4 regions of the Anabaena sp. CCY 9402-a genome follow, and region 4 is predicted to be linked to each of the others. Evidence: predicted binding sites of a transcription regulator. Region 4 holds the regulator's gene; each other region holds the start of a gene.
What was found. Region 4 encodes NtcA, which controls nitrogen genes in cyanobacteria. Its sites were predicted from a motif close to TNTGTANNNNNNNNTACANA; they were not measured.
Positions count from the first base shown of each region.

Region 1: glnA (type I glutamate--ammonia ligase) is a predicted target of NtcA. The motif match lies at 1,434-1,453, and genes of this name have one in related genera.
Region 2: ACM0OR_RS18245 (S-adenosyl-l-methionine hydroxide adenosyltransferase family protein) is a predicted target of NtcA. The motif match lies at 1,229-1,248, and genes of this name have one in related genera.
Region 3: ACM0OR_RS07830 (Glu/Leu/Phe/Val family dehydrogenase) is a predicted target of NtcA. The motif match lies at 2,031-2,050, and genes of this name have one in related genera.

Region 1 covers NZ_CAWUDL010000082.1:3,908-7,092, reverse strand. Annotated here, with positions in the region: gene ACM0OR_RS23415 (hypothetical protein) at 1-456, opposite strand, end outside; gene apcB (allophycocyanin subunit beta) at 708-1,217, opposite strand; gene glnA (type I glutamate--ammonia ligase) at 1,578-2,993, shown strand; gene ACM0OR_RS23400 (glycosyltransferase family 8 protein) at 3,069-3,185, opposite strand, start outside.
Region 2 covers NZ_CAWUDL010000050.1:1,128-4,312, reverse strand. Annotated here, with positions in the region: gene ACM0OR_RS18250 (DUF2301 domain-containing membrane protein) at 1-279, opposite strand, end outside; gene ACM0OR_RS18245 (S-adenosyl-l-methionine hydroxide adenosyltransferase family protein) at 369-1,193, opposite strand; gene ACM0OR_RS18240 (hypothetical protein) at 1,308-1,463, shown strand; gene ACM0OR_RS18235 (DUF3370 domain-containing protein) at 1,626-2,987, opposite strand; partial or broken gene ACM0OR_RS18230 (DNA-binding response regulator) at 3,022-3,093, opposite strand.
Region 3 covers NZ_CAWUDL010000015.1:78,967-82,151, forward strand. Annotated here, with positions in the region: gene ACM0OR_RS07825 (ABC transporter ATP-binding protein) at 1-586, shown strand, start outside; gene ACM0OR_RS07830 (Glu/Leu/Phe/Val family dehydrogenase) at 658-1,947, opposite strand; gene ACM0OR_RS07835 (carotenoid oxygenase family protein) at 2,132-3,185, opposite strand, start outside.
Region 4 covers NZ_CAWUDL010000066.1:10,915-14,099, forward strand. Annotated here, with positions in the region: gene ACM0OR_RS21185 (DUF3084 domain-containing protein) at 1-1,229, opposite strand, end outside; gene ntcA (global nitrogen regulator NtcA) at 1,402-2,073, opposite strand; gene fabI (enoyl-ACP reductase FabI) at 2,594-3,185, shown strand, end outside.

The DNA.
Region 1 (3,185 bases), on a different contig from region 4:
TAACACTACATCTGGCCAATTATTTTGGGGTATTGTACGTTCTAAAGGTACTCTTCCTGTACCTTTAACATAGTAACTACCTCTTGATTCTCTTTTTATGGAAACACGCTGATTTGCTAAACCCTCGCTAGGATCAATAATTGACGATAATTGTTCTTCTGATAAACAACAAATGCCATCCCGATGACAAATCAATGCTATAAAAAGTTTGATATTAGGATAGATTTGATGAAAACTTGCTAGTGCTATTTCTTCCTGGTGACTGAAACTAAATGACCAAGAAGAAGTGGGTTTTCTCGATATTTTAAATAGAATAGCAGACTCTTTATTTGTGCTTTTTATAAGATACAAAGATGAATGGATAGAAGATAAATAGCTTATAGATATATAGGAAGTTTCTTTGAGGAGTCGAATAAAAGCTGCACCATGCAAAAATTCTAAATCATTGATACTCATGGAACTATGGTCTAAAACTATATATCTTGTTACAGATTATACCATGAAAGTTATGTATTGTTATATTGAAAAAAGATAAAGCGATACCTTCGGTAAGCTCCGCTAACGCCGCATCCATTAAACTTTCTAATCGCCTTCATACCAATCATGATAAATTTATGTAACAAAAAAAGCGATCGCCTTTTCACACAGCCAAGAGGCGATCGCTTGATTAAACTATGTAAACAGACATCTTGACAGTTATTAACTGCTTACACATCCTGTTCGCTTAACTCACGAGTGATGTGGTCAAATGGCTCATCCACAAAAGCAGTGCTGCTAACACCCGCAGCTGCTACTTGTTCTTTCACCAAATCCTTAAGAATTTGCACACCGCGAACTGTCGGAGCAATAGGTACACTCAGCGAATTGTAGGTTTCCCGTAGACCTTGCAACACACGCTCATCTAAAACGTTGGTATTACCAGCAACCAGCGCGTATGTAGCGTAGCGCAGGTAGTAGTCCATATCTCGCAAACAAGCTGCATAACGACGAGTTGTATAAGCGTTACCACCAGGACGAATTAACTCTGGTAGTTCTTCAAACAACTTAGCACCAGCTTGCTTCACAAGTGCCGCCGCATTCGAGTTAATTGCAGCCGCAGCTTGTACGCGAGCTGTGCCACTCTCAAAATAAGATTTCAAGCTGTCGATCGCGTTCCGGTCAAAATAACGACCAGTTACGTCATAATTCTTAATTAAGGTTGTTACTGCGTCACGCATTCCTTCTTCTCCCAATCGTTGCTATCGTGGTTTGATATTTATTTGGCCGCACTTACGCACCAGTAAATTTTTGTGCTATCTAGATATAGATTTGGCACAAAAACCATCTATCTATTATTTAAGGATTCTATGTCAAAGTTGACCCCTCTGAGATGAACTTTCCCCCTTTTGTGCAGATGTCGAAAGAAAGGTTAATATTACCTGTAATCCAGATGATCTGTAACAACTACTACAAAACTCTCTAATGTAGAGAATCTACGATATTTCAGGTGTGTCACAACTTTGTTCCGCTCAGTAGGGTTAGGATGCTTTGGCAGATTCTGGTTTGACGTTAAGAAATTGGCAGAGAAGGAGTAACGAATGACAACCCCACAAGAAGTCTTGAAAATGATTCAAGACGAAAACATCCAGATGATTGATTTGAAATTCGTCGATACACTCGGCACTTGGCAGCATTTGACGATGTTCCAAGACCAGATTGACGAAACTTCATTCTCTGATGGTGTACCCTTCGACGGTTCCAGCATTCGGGGTTGGAAAGGCATCGAAGAATCAGACATGACAATGGTGCTAGATCCTAACACCGCTTGGATCGACCCATTCATGGCAGAGCCAACATTAAGTATTATTTGTAGCATCAAAGAACCTCGTACTGGCGAATGGTATAACCGTTGCCCACGGGTTATTGCTCAAAAAGCAGTAGACTACTTAGTTTCTAGTGGTCTTGGTGACACCGCTTTCTTTGGACCTGAAGCTGAATTCTTCATCTTTGATGATGTCCGCTATGACCAAACTGCCAACGAGGGATACTACCACGTAGATTCAATAGAAGGCCGTTGGAATTTCGGTAGAAAAGAAAGCCCCAACCTCGGTTACAAAACCCGCTTCAAAGAAGGTTACTTCCCAGTTGCGCCAACAGATACTTTCCAAGATATGCGGACAGAAATGCTGTTGACGATGGCAAAACTAGGTGTGCCTATTGAAAAGCATCACCACGAAGTAGCGACCGGCGGTCAGTGTGAATTGGGCTTCCGCTTTGGTAAATTAATCGAAGCGGCTGACTGGTTAATGATCTACAAATACGTGATCAAAAACGTAGCTAACAAATACGGCAGAACCGTTACCTTCATGCCCAAACCTGTGTTTGGTGATAACGGTTCTGGGATGCACACGCACCAGTCGATTTGGAAAGATGGTAAACCTCTGTTTGCCGGCGACAAGTATGCTGGTTTGAGTGACATGGCACTGTACTACATTGGTGGTATTCTCAAACACGCACCAGCATTGTTGGCAATCACCAACCCTTCCACCAACTCCTACAAACGTCTAGTACCTGGTTATGAAGCACCTGTAAACTTGGCTTACTCCCAAGGTAATCGTTCTGCTTCTGTGCGTATTCCTCTCTCTGGTACTAACCCCAAAGCCAAGCGTTTAGAGTTCCGTTGTCCAGACGCTACCTCTAACCCTTACTTGGCATTTGCAGCCATGCTGTGCGCTGGTATCGATGGGATCAAGAACAAAATCCATCCCGGTGAACCTTTAGACAAAAATATCTATGAACTCTCTCCAGAAGAACTGGCGAAAGTTCCTTCTACACCCGGTTCTTTAGAATTGGCATTGGAAGCACTGGAAAATGACCACGCTTTCTTAACAGAATCAGGCGTATTCACTGAAGACTTTATCCAAAACTGGATTGATTACAAGCTAGCTAACGAAGTTAAGCAGTTACAATTGCGTCCTCATCCTTATGAGTTCTATCTTTATTACGACGCTTAATTAATACCTGTTTGCAATTATATCCAAACGTGTAAATTTTGCCACCCTATAGGGTGGCTTTTTTGCGCAACAAAGCTAGGATTTGATAACTCCTCGGAGCAAAAATTTAATTTTTTGTTTTAGTGAAATGTACTTTTTTTTGAACACCGCTAGATTTTGTTGTCTTTGTTTTTTAGCTAATTGTTCAACACC
Region 2 (3,185 bases), on a different contig from region 4:
AGCTTGCAATAGTCTGTGCAACGATGCCATGTAAATATGTATTGTTAATAAACTCACACCAAGAGCCAGGCAGAAACAAGTATATAAAGGAGTAACAGCCTGGATAACAATGGGATTGTTGTTGAATAATACTAAAGCACTGCCGATCGCAAAACTCAATGCCGCTACCATTAACCCAGCGCGATAGATAATTACACCTGTGCGATCGCTCTGAGTAATTGTAAACTCCCCAAACTGACCTTGATAAACTTCTGGTGTAGATACTGTTGATGTAGTCATATAAATATCACAGTAGAATTGCAATTTTTCAGTAAACAGCTCAGGTAATTAGCTGATAGGCCAATTGTACTATTTTCGACTATAGATAACTATGCCAAAGCATTCTGATTTTTATGCAAAAATAATACTTCTAATTGATCATAAAAATTGATGTGCATCTGTAAATGTGCATTACCACCATTAACGGCAATTTCTACCCAGCCATGACTCCCAACTAAAGCAATAGCATCTCCAAACGGAACATCACTGTAAGTTTCACACCCTGGAATCATTACACCTGAGATTTGTACACACCATTTTTTAGCTTGCACATAACTCTCTGGAATATTACTCACTAAGTTACCAAAGTGATCTATATATTGAATGCAACCCGCGACACCAGTTTTTGTTTGATTACACTGCTTAACATTAAGTTTTACTAAGGATCGTGGATCAATTTCTTGTCCTAGCTGTTGTATTGAGACACCACTGGCAAGATGAGCAGCTACAGGTGCAAAAATATCTCTACCGTGAAAAGTCTTGCTAGGCTGGGAAGTTCTCCAATATTGAGAATTAGTGAGTTCAACAGATGTAATTGCAGGATTTTGAGCTAATACACCACTAAATATGCCATTATCTGGCCCTACCAAAAAACCACCAGCAAATTTTACGGCGATCGCCTTTCTTTGACTACCCACCCCCGGATCTACAACGCCTAGATGTACTGTCCCCTGCGGGAAATAGGGATAAGCATTCATCAAACAAAATCTAGCAACAGCAATATCTTGGGCTGGAACTTGGTGCATCAAGTCCACCACCTGCAATTTAGGGTTGACTTGGGCAATTACCCCTTTCATTACAGCCACATAAACATCGCGATCGCCAAAATCGCTTAATAGGGTCACAAGTGCATGATTTACATGATGTTCCAACATCATAATTTAAGTTAATGTATATTAAGTTGAAAGTTTCTGTAACAACGGCTACTAAATTTTATGCTATGTTAGGGATAACAAATATAGAGAAGAAAATTAAAGGGTTTAACTACTATGAGCCAAAATAGACTCAGAGCAGTGAGTGCTGCCAAAGAACTACACAAACAAAATATTCAAAGAAACATCGAGCATCGCTTAGAAGTAGCTAAAGCTCATGGTGATCAAAGGCTAATTCGGCAACTAGAAGCAGAAATGAGACATTTTAGCTAAGTCTAGTTTTCTTTTCATTGTTAATAAGTGTTGTTGTGTGTAATCCCGCCTAGGCGGGTTTTTTATTATTAGGGACTGGCATCTGTCCGTTGGCTTATTTTGAGATAATTACCTCTCAAAATGGCAAAATGAGCAAACGGACAGTGAAAATATCCCCTAGTCTTATTTAGCCTGGGTAGAGACTGTTAACACCTGCGGTGGTGTCGCATCTGGGGGATAGAGAAAATCTACTTCTACTAATCGGCGATCGCCTGTTTTCATGTTTAATACAGCTAATGCTTCCCCTGGTTGCCCTCTCCTCTGCACTAAATGGATAAAATTAGTCTTAGGCTGGCCATTATCGTCTCTATGTCGTATCCGCACACTTCCCCTAAAAAAGACTTGACGGGCTGGAGTAGTAAAAAAGCGTAGTCCGGGTTGTGTAAGTCGGTCTTCTTTAAGTGGGGTTTGTATTGATACAGTAACAGTCTGAGAACTAGGAGTATTGTTATACAAGGGTAACTTCAAACTATATTGAAGACCGTAATTCCCATGTGCGCGATAAGCGGTGTCAGGGTAACGTACCAAAAGCGGCGCACTTTGAATTTGCTCTGTTCCTAAAGTCCCACCATGCAGGGTACTAAGACCATAAGAAAATGCTTGTCCTGGTTGGGGAATAGTTAAATACTTGGCTTTGAGACTATCAACAATAAAGGCTCGCCATTGCGCCCCACGCGCTACCCCAGCCACCCGGCCATAAATACGTGGCTTACCAGTTTCTTCTAAGGGTGTGGGTACTTTATCCCTGGGACTAGATACATCACTATTATTTAATAAGTTTTGCCACTCTTCCACGGTCGGCGCACGTTCACTACCATCAGCATTAGTCTGAGCAAACATAGCCAAACTAGCTGCATAGACTGTACCATTACTCCGCAGTCGTGCCAAAGTTGAGCGACCATTCAGGGGTGGTGTGAGTCCTTTCACGGGAATCGGCTGATTGAGTAGCATTCGACTTTCCCCTGGTGAAATCACAATTTGGTCAGGGAAAATATCTTGTCGCCGTCCTCTGAGGACATCTAGCATAACGCGATCGCCTGGCCCAGCGAACACATTACCCAATAAATTTGGACTAAACGCCGGTAACTGAATAAACGGTGCATCCGGTTGACTTAAATAACTTGCTCCTTGCAACACATTGACTGTTACTGCTTCAGCCGTGGGGTTATGTAAAATTATCCCTAAATATAATGAGCGTAAATCCTCCGGCGGATCAGCTTTGGCGACGTGGTGAGCAAACACATCAAATCTACCGCGAAAGGGAAAATTCAAATGGGCTGATGGTACTTTTTTTCCCTCTGCGGGAAAGGTAGAAAGTAAAATCCCCTCTTTTAAAACCAATTCGGGGCTATTGCTATTAAATGTTGGTACTGCATCCAATTGTCCTGGTAACGGGCGCACTTGTTGCGGTTGTACCACTTCTTCCGATGGTGGTGCAGCAGGAGTAGATTGAGCGACGAGTAAGCTTAGTAATAAATCCAACATAGCTTGAAAATATTCACCTCCACATATCAAATTATTGGAATTGCGATCGCCTCTGAAGGGCGCGCAACCGTACCAGCAATTCTGCCATCACAAACGGTTTGACTATACTGAGTGAAGTTGTGCGGCGGCAAGCCACCTTTGCATCCACACTCAGGACTTTCGGCAGTCCGCTCCGACCGGGTTGTTATGCGGCAGCTT
Region 3 (3,185 bases), on a different contig from region 4:
CCAACCTCAACTGATGCTTTTAGATGAACCATTAAGTAATCTGGATATTCAAGTTAGGTTACAGTTGCGGGAAGAAGTCCGAGACATTCTCAAAGCAGCAGGTACTTCAGCCATTTTCGTTACCCACGATCAAGAAGAAGCATTAGCCATTTCTGATATAGTCGGCGTGATGCGACAAGGGCATTTAGAACAAATAGGCACACCAGAAGAAATTTACACTCATCCAGCCTCAAGGTTTGTCGCGGAATTTGTCACCCAGGCTAATTTCCTCTCTGCCCATCGCCAAGGTAATGTCTGGGAAACAGAAGTTGGTTGTTTTGAGTTACCAGCTAATCACATCAACAATTCAGGCGAAATTATGATCCGCCAAGAAGACTTGATTTTAACACCAGCCACCGATGCCCCTGTAGTTATCCGCACTCGCAGGTTTTTAGGGCGAGAGTACCAATATTGTTTGCAAACTCCTTCTGGTAAAGAAATTCATGTGCGGACAACAACAGATATGGCATTACCCGTAGGTACACGAGTGCAGATATCCATCCTAGGTGATGCTGTGAAGGTTTTTCCCCAGGGAATAAAGGAATAGTAGAGGTTATCCACAAACCTTGTAGAGACGCAGCAATCCTACGTCTCTACTTTGTCAAAAAAAGTTGGATGTTAAGGATATAGACCCCTGTCATTTAAGGCTTGAGCAACTCTACCGACTCCCAGAGTATAAGCTGCTAACCGGAGGGGAACTTGCCGCACTTTGGACTCTTGGATTACATGATGATATGCTTGCACCATCAAGTGTTCCATTTCGCGGTTGACACGTACTTCATCCCAAAAGAGGTATGAAAGACCTTGCACCCATTCTAAGTAACTTACTACTACACCACCAGCATTGGCTAGGATATCTGGTAGGACAGTTACACCCTGCGCCTCTAGAACTTGGTTTGCTTCCAGTGTTATTGGCCCGTTAGCTGCTTCTGCGATGATTTGCGCTCTCACTTGATGGACATTTTCTGCTGTAATTTGGTTTTCTAAGGCGGCGGGAATTAACACATCACAGCGTAAAGTCAGTAACTCTGCATTGCTAATAGCTGATGCTTGTGGGAAACCTACTACACTTTTACGATTTTCGGCAGCATAAGCTTTTAATGCGGGAATATCAAGACCATGAGATGAATAAACCCCGCCTGTAGCGGTGGAAACAGCAATGATTTTTGCTCCGGCTTGGTAGAGTAATTCAGCTGCTGCGCCTCCCACATTCCCAAAACCTTGGATAACTACTCGCATTCCCTCTAGAGATTTGCCCATATCTGCTAATGCTTCCCGGACGATAATCATCACACCGCGTCCGGTGGCCATTTCTCGTCCCAGTGAACCGCCGATAGATAGAGGCTTACCAGTGACAACTCCAGGTACAGAATGACCCACATTCACTGAATATGTATCCATCATCCAAGCCATTTCACGGGCGGAAGTTCCCATATCTGGCGCGGGTATGTCTACTGAGGGGCCAATATCTTTAATTAATTCGCTAGTATAGCGGCGAGTAATTCGCTCTAATTCGCCCACACTATAATTTTGTGGGTCGATCGCAATACCTCCTTTTGCACCACCATAAGGTATACCCAACAGCGCACATTTCCAAGTCATCAGCATCGCTAAAGCCGATACTTCCCGCAGTGTAACAGCCGGATGGTATCGAGTTCCGCCTTTATAGGGGCCTAAAACATCAGAATGTTGTACTCGATGTCCTGCTAGTACCCGAATATCACCATTGTCTAGCTTTACGGGAATGGAAACTGTCACTACCTTGCGTGGGTGACTGAGAATTTCCAGGATACCTTGATCTAACCTTAATTCTTTCCCTGCTGCTTCTAAATAACTACAAGCTTGATCAAATGGGCAAATATGTGCTGGAGTAGCAGCTTCTAAAGGAATGATAGGGGTTGACACCATAAGATTTTCTCCTAATCGCGGTTTTTGGCGAACCGGATACATATATGCCTAGCTTATCCCGCGTTTTCGAGAAACATGAGGATTTTGTAGTTATTGTTACAATTTTATTTTAATTTTAGAAAACCATAGATCCTAGCCAAAAATAATTATTGACTTTAATCTATGCTTATAAACACTTAGAGGATCAATTTGGGGCAAAAATTTTTGAGGTAAAGTTGCCGTGTAGACCATAGGGGATATGATGTTTGAGATGAAGTCGAGCGATGGGCTTCGCCCCGCCAAAGGCGATCGCACCTTTTGCTAAATCACGAGCATCTAAAATCACCACATCTGAGCGATGATGAGCAGCATCATAAACTAAAGCTAGCAACCAGCCATTATCTTCTGTTTGAGCATCTGGACGCGGTACAAAAATCGGCTCACCCATAAACCCACGCGGCGCGGCACTCCAAAGTTGTCTTTCTCCAGATTCTAAATCAATTTTTAGTAATGCTTGCAATGGTGCATTACCAGTTTCTGCATGACCTGCACCTATATAAATATATTTGTAAGTGCGTCCTACATGGTCAGGATGTATGGTGGGAAATTCACAACAACGACTCTCAATTAAATTGCGTTCTACTGTTTCATCTTGAAGATTAAGACGAAAACGCCAGAGTTGACCAGGAGAACCCGCATCAAAATCAACTTGACGAAAATCGCTTTCTGGTTCTACTTCTGGTAAAGCATCATAGCAAATGGAGTCAACATAAATTTCATGCCCTAGAGCAAAAGCATTAACGTGGTGAAACACAAAACCTGCTTGTGTTTCCAGAATTTTTACCCCTGTATTTTCCCCTTTTGGAAAGCGAGGAATAACTATAATTCGCGTCGGTTGATTTGGCTGGAATTTGATACATTCCCCAGCTGCGCGTAGACCCAAAGCGAAAGGTATGGGATTAAAAACGACAGGGTTCTGAAAGAAGATACAGTGTTCAGGAGTAATGACAAAATCGTGAATGAAACAAAATCCCGGAACACTATGAGCTTGCTTCCTGAGAACTTTACCTGTTGGGTCTAATTCAAAAATTGTAATTGTAGTAGATAGCCCTGGTTTAATAGAAAAATTTACTAAACAAGGTGCGTCATTATCTTGAATACAATTAGGATCAATGCGAGGATGTGCGCTAAAAGCTTCGCCCTCTGACAAAATTCCATTAAAGTATTCTTTGCCTAAAGTTTCTAGGGTGTAAGCATCA
Region 4 (3,185 bases):
TATGAGGTCATAGTTTTAGCATCGGCGGTAGTTGTCGCCAATACCTCACCTTCAGAAAATACTAAGACATTTCTAGCTGTATCGGCGAAAAATTCTATCTGCTGTTCCCCCCTCACATAATTGCCAGCTGAGAAAATTCTCACTACGTATTCTCGACCATCGTTAATTTGTTTGATCAGCTGCTCAACTCTATCTGGAGTTACACGCAGCAGTTGTGTATTAGCAGCAGTTCCAGGTTCAGCTAATTCGATGCTAGCATTGCGATTGGCTTCTTGCAGTAGTTGCACAATTACTTGTTGGGCAGTAGTCGTTTGGTTAACACGCACTACAGCCGCCGCAATAACTTGACCCCGAACTAAAGCCAATTTACCCAAGCGTAAGTCACGATATGACTGGTAATATTTTTCCAGTCTCGCCACTTCCTGTTCTAGATAATCCTGTTGTCTTTCCAATTCTTTGAGTAGAGATTCCCGTTTGGCAATTACCTGTTCTCTTTGGGTAATTTCTAAATTGCGATTTTGGATGAGTTTATCTAGTTGGGCAATTTTTTGATCGCGTTGTTCTATCGCTTGTTGACGGTTAGCCAGTTCGCGATCGCGTTGTTCTATAGCTTGTTGACGGTTACTCAGTTCCCGATCGCGTTGTTCTATGGCTTGTTGACGGTTAGCTATTTCGCGATCGCGTTGGGCAATTGCTTTTTGGGCTTCAATATACAGCCGTCTCCGTTCTGTCTCTAGTTTGGTAACAGCTATCTGTAGTGCTTTCCTTTGATTGTAAACACTTTGGAGTTCAGCTATAGCTTTTTGATACTGGTTTTGGGTGCGCTGGAGTTTAGTTTGGGTTTGAGCTAAATCTTGCTGCGCTGTAAATTTTTCTTTTTTGGTGGTTTCTAATTCCTGATTGGCTTGGTTGCGTTCAGCCTCTACCTGACTTTTTTGATCTTCAGCAACTTTGAGTTGTTCTCGTTTTTGTCGGAGGTCTTTTTGAATATCTTCTAACTCAAATACCCCTTTCCGTAAGCCTTCATCAGCCAAAAACAGAATAGCTAGGGTTGTGGCGGCTGTCAGTACACCACTAAAAATCGTTACCACTACAGCTGTGTTTTTGGGGCGAAGCTTAAAGAGAGAGAGGCGTGCTTTGCCAACTCTTGTGCCGATGCGATCGCCAACAGTGGCAATTACGCCTCCCAAAATTAAAATTGCTGCGATGAGGATGTAGCCGGTTGTCATCTTCAGCTACCGAAATGTTTCCAGATACAGCCTACTACTTTCAGTCATTGTCTGGGGAGGATGGGGGGGTCGGCAATAGCTGAAATTACTCAAGATTTTAGATTTAATGCCAACTATTGAGTGTTATCTAAAGAAATATAACACGCTCCACCGCCCCTGACCCCAATGGATTTTATGTGAACTGTCTGCTGAGAGTCACAGGTTTATGCACAGTAATCTTCTTTTTGTGAATCGAAATCATCTTTTTCTCACGCAGATCCCCTAATAATCTGGTAACTGTCACGCGCGTCGAACCAATTGCTTCTGCGATCGCTTGATGAGATAACTTCAAATCAATTGTGATCCCATCTGCACAAGGAATGCCAAAATCACGACAGAGAATCAGTAAAAAACTAATCAACCTCGAACCCATGTCTCGGTGCGCTAAGGTTTCAATCATCATCTCTGTTTGCAAAATCCGCGAAGATAAACCCCGCAGCATCAACATTGATAATTCAGGATTTTCCTTGAGTGCTTGCTCTACTTGTTCAATTGGTGCAGACAGCAATTCTACTGGGGTAAATGCCACCGCATGGTAAAACCGATCAGATTTATTGCCTGTCAATAAAGACAGAACGCCAAAAACGCTATTTTCCCGCAATAGTGCAACTGTAATTTCTTCTCCTGCCTCATACACCCTGGAAAGCTTGACTGCGCCTTTCAAAAGAAAATAAACTCGTTCGGCAGGATCGCCAGGAAAAAAGATCGTTTTATTTCGTTCAAACGTTTCGACAACTGGTGGAAAAGCTCCAGTTGCCATCTGGCGAAAAACATTTGCTAGGGCCTTATCTTGTGTCACGATCATCTCCCTTCCCCTACCCAATGCCGGAATAACAAAAAAGTGAAAACTAATTACCTAAGAATACACCTGAAAAATCAATAAAGCACCGTTAACCTTGCTGTACTTTACTATACTTAAACCTATAACTTCATAGTTATTTGTTTATAATGATACCTAATTTCTGCTATTTTTAGCTAGCAGTTCTTGATAGATACTTCTGCTTGCTATAACCATCAGGTTTTTTCTCTAAAAACTTAAGTAATCTTGAGAATTTCTTAAGGAATAATATGTATTTTAAATCAAAAAAACACATTTACTAATTATTATTTTTGCCCATCATGTATAAAACAAATACAAACGTGCCTCAGATTCTAGTATGCTCATGAAGGCAGGAGTCAGGAGGCAGGGTGCAGGAGGCAAGAGGTAAAAGGTAAAAGAAAACAATACCTAATCCGCAGTTCCTTATCCCCAGTCACTAGTCCCCAGCCACCAGTCACCAGTCCCTAGCCTCTATTTTCATAAATCGCTTACATCAAGGGTTTCTATGCTGAATCTGAATGGAAAAAACGCTCTGGTAACGGGTATTGCCAATAACCGCTCTATTGCTTGGGGGATTGCCCAACAACTACACGCGGCAGGAGCGAATCTCGGCATTACCTATCTACCAGATGAAAGGGGCAAAATGGAGAAGAAAGTTGCTGAACTAGTAGAACCTCTCAACCCCAGTTTATTTGTTCCCTGTAATGTCCAAAACGACGAACAGATTCAATCTACCTTTGAGACAATCCGCGACAAGTGGGGACGACTAGATATTCTGATTCATTGTTTGGCCTTTGCTAACAAAGATGATTTAACTGGAGATTTTAGCCAAACTTCTCGTTCTGGCTTTGCTACAGCTTTAGACATTAGTACCTATTCACTTGTGCAGTTAAGTGGTGCAGCCAAACCATTAATGACAGAGGGGGGAAGTATCATTACCCTGACATATTTGGGTGGCGTGAGGGCAATTCCTAACTACAACGTTATGGGTGTGGCTAAGGCAGGATTAGAAGCTAGTGTGCGTTATTTAGCATCTGAACTCGGCCCTCAAAATATTCGCGTTAATGCCATCTCTGCGGGGCCTATCCGCACCTTAG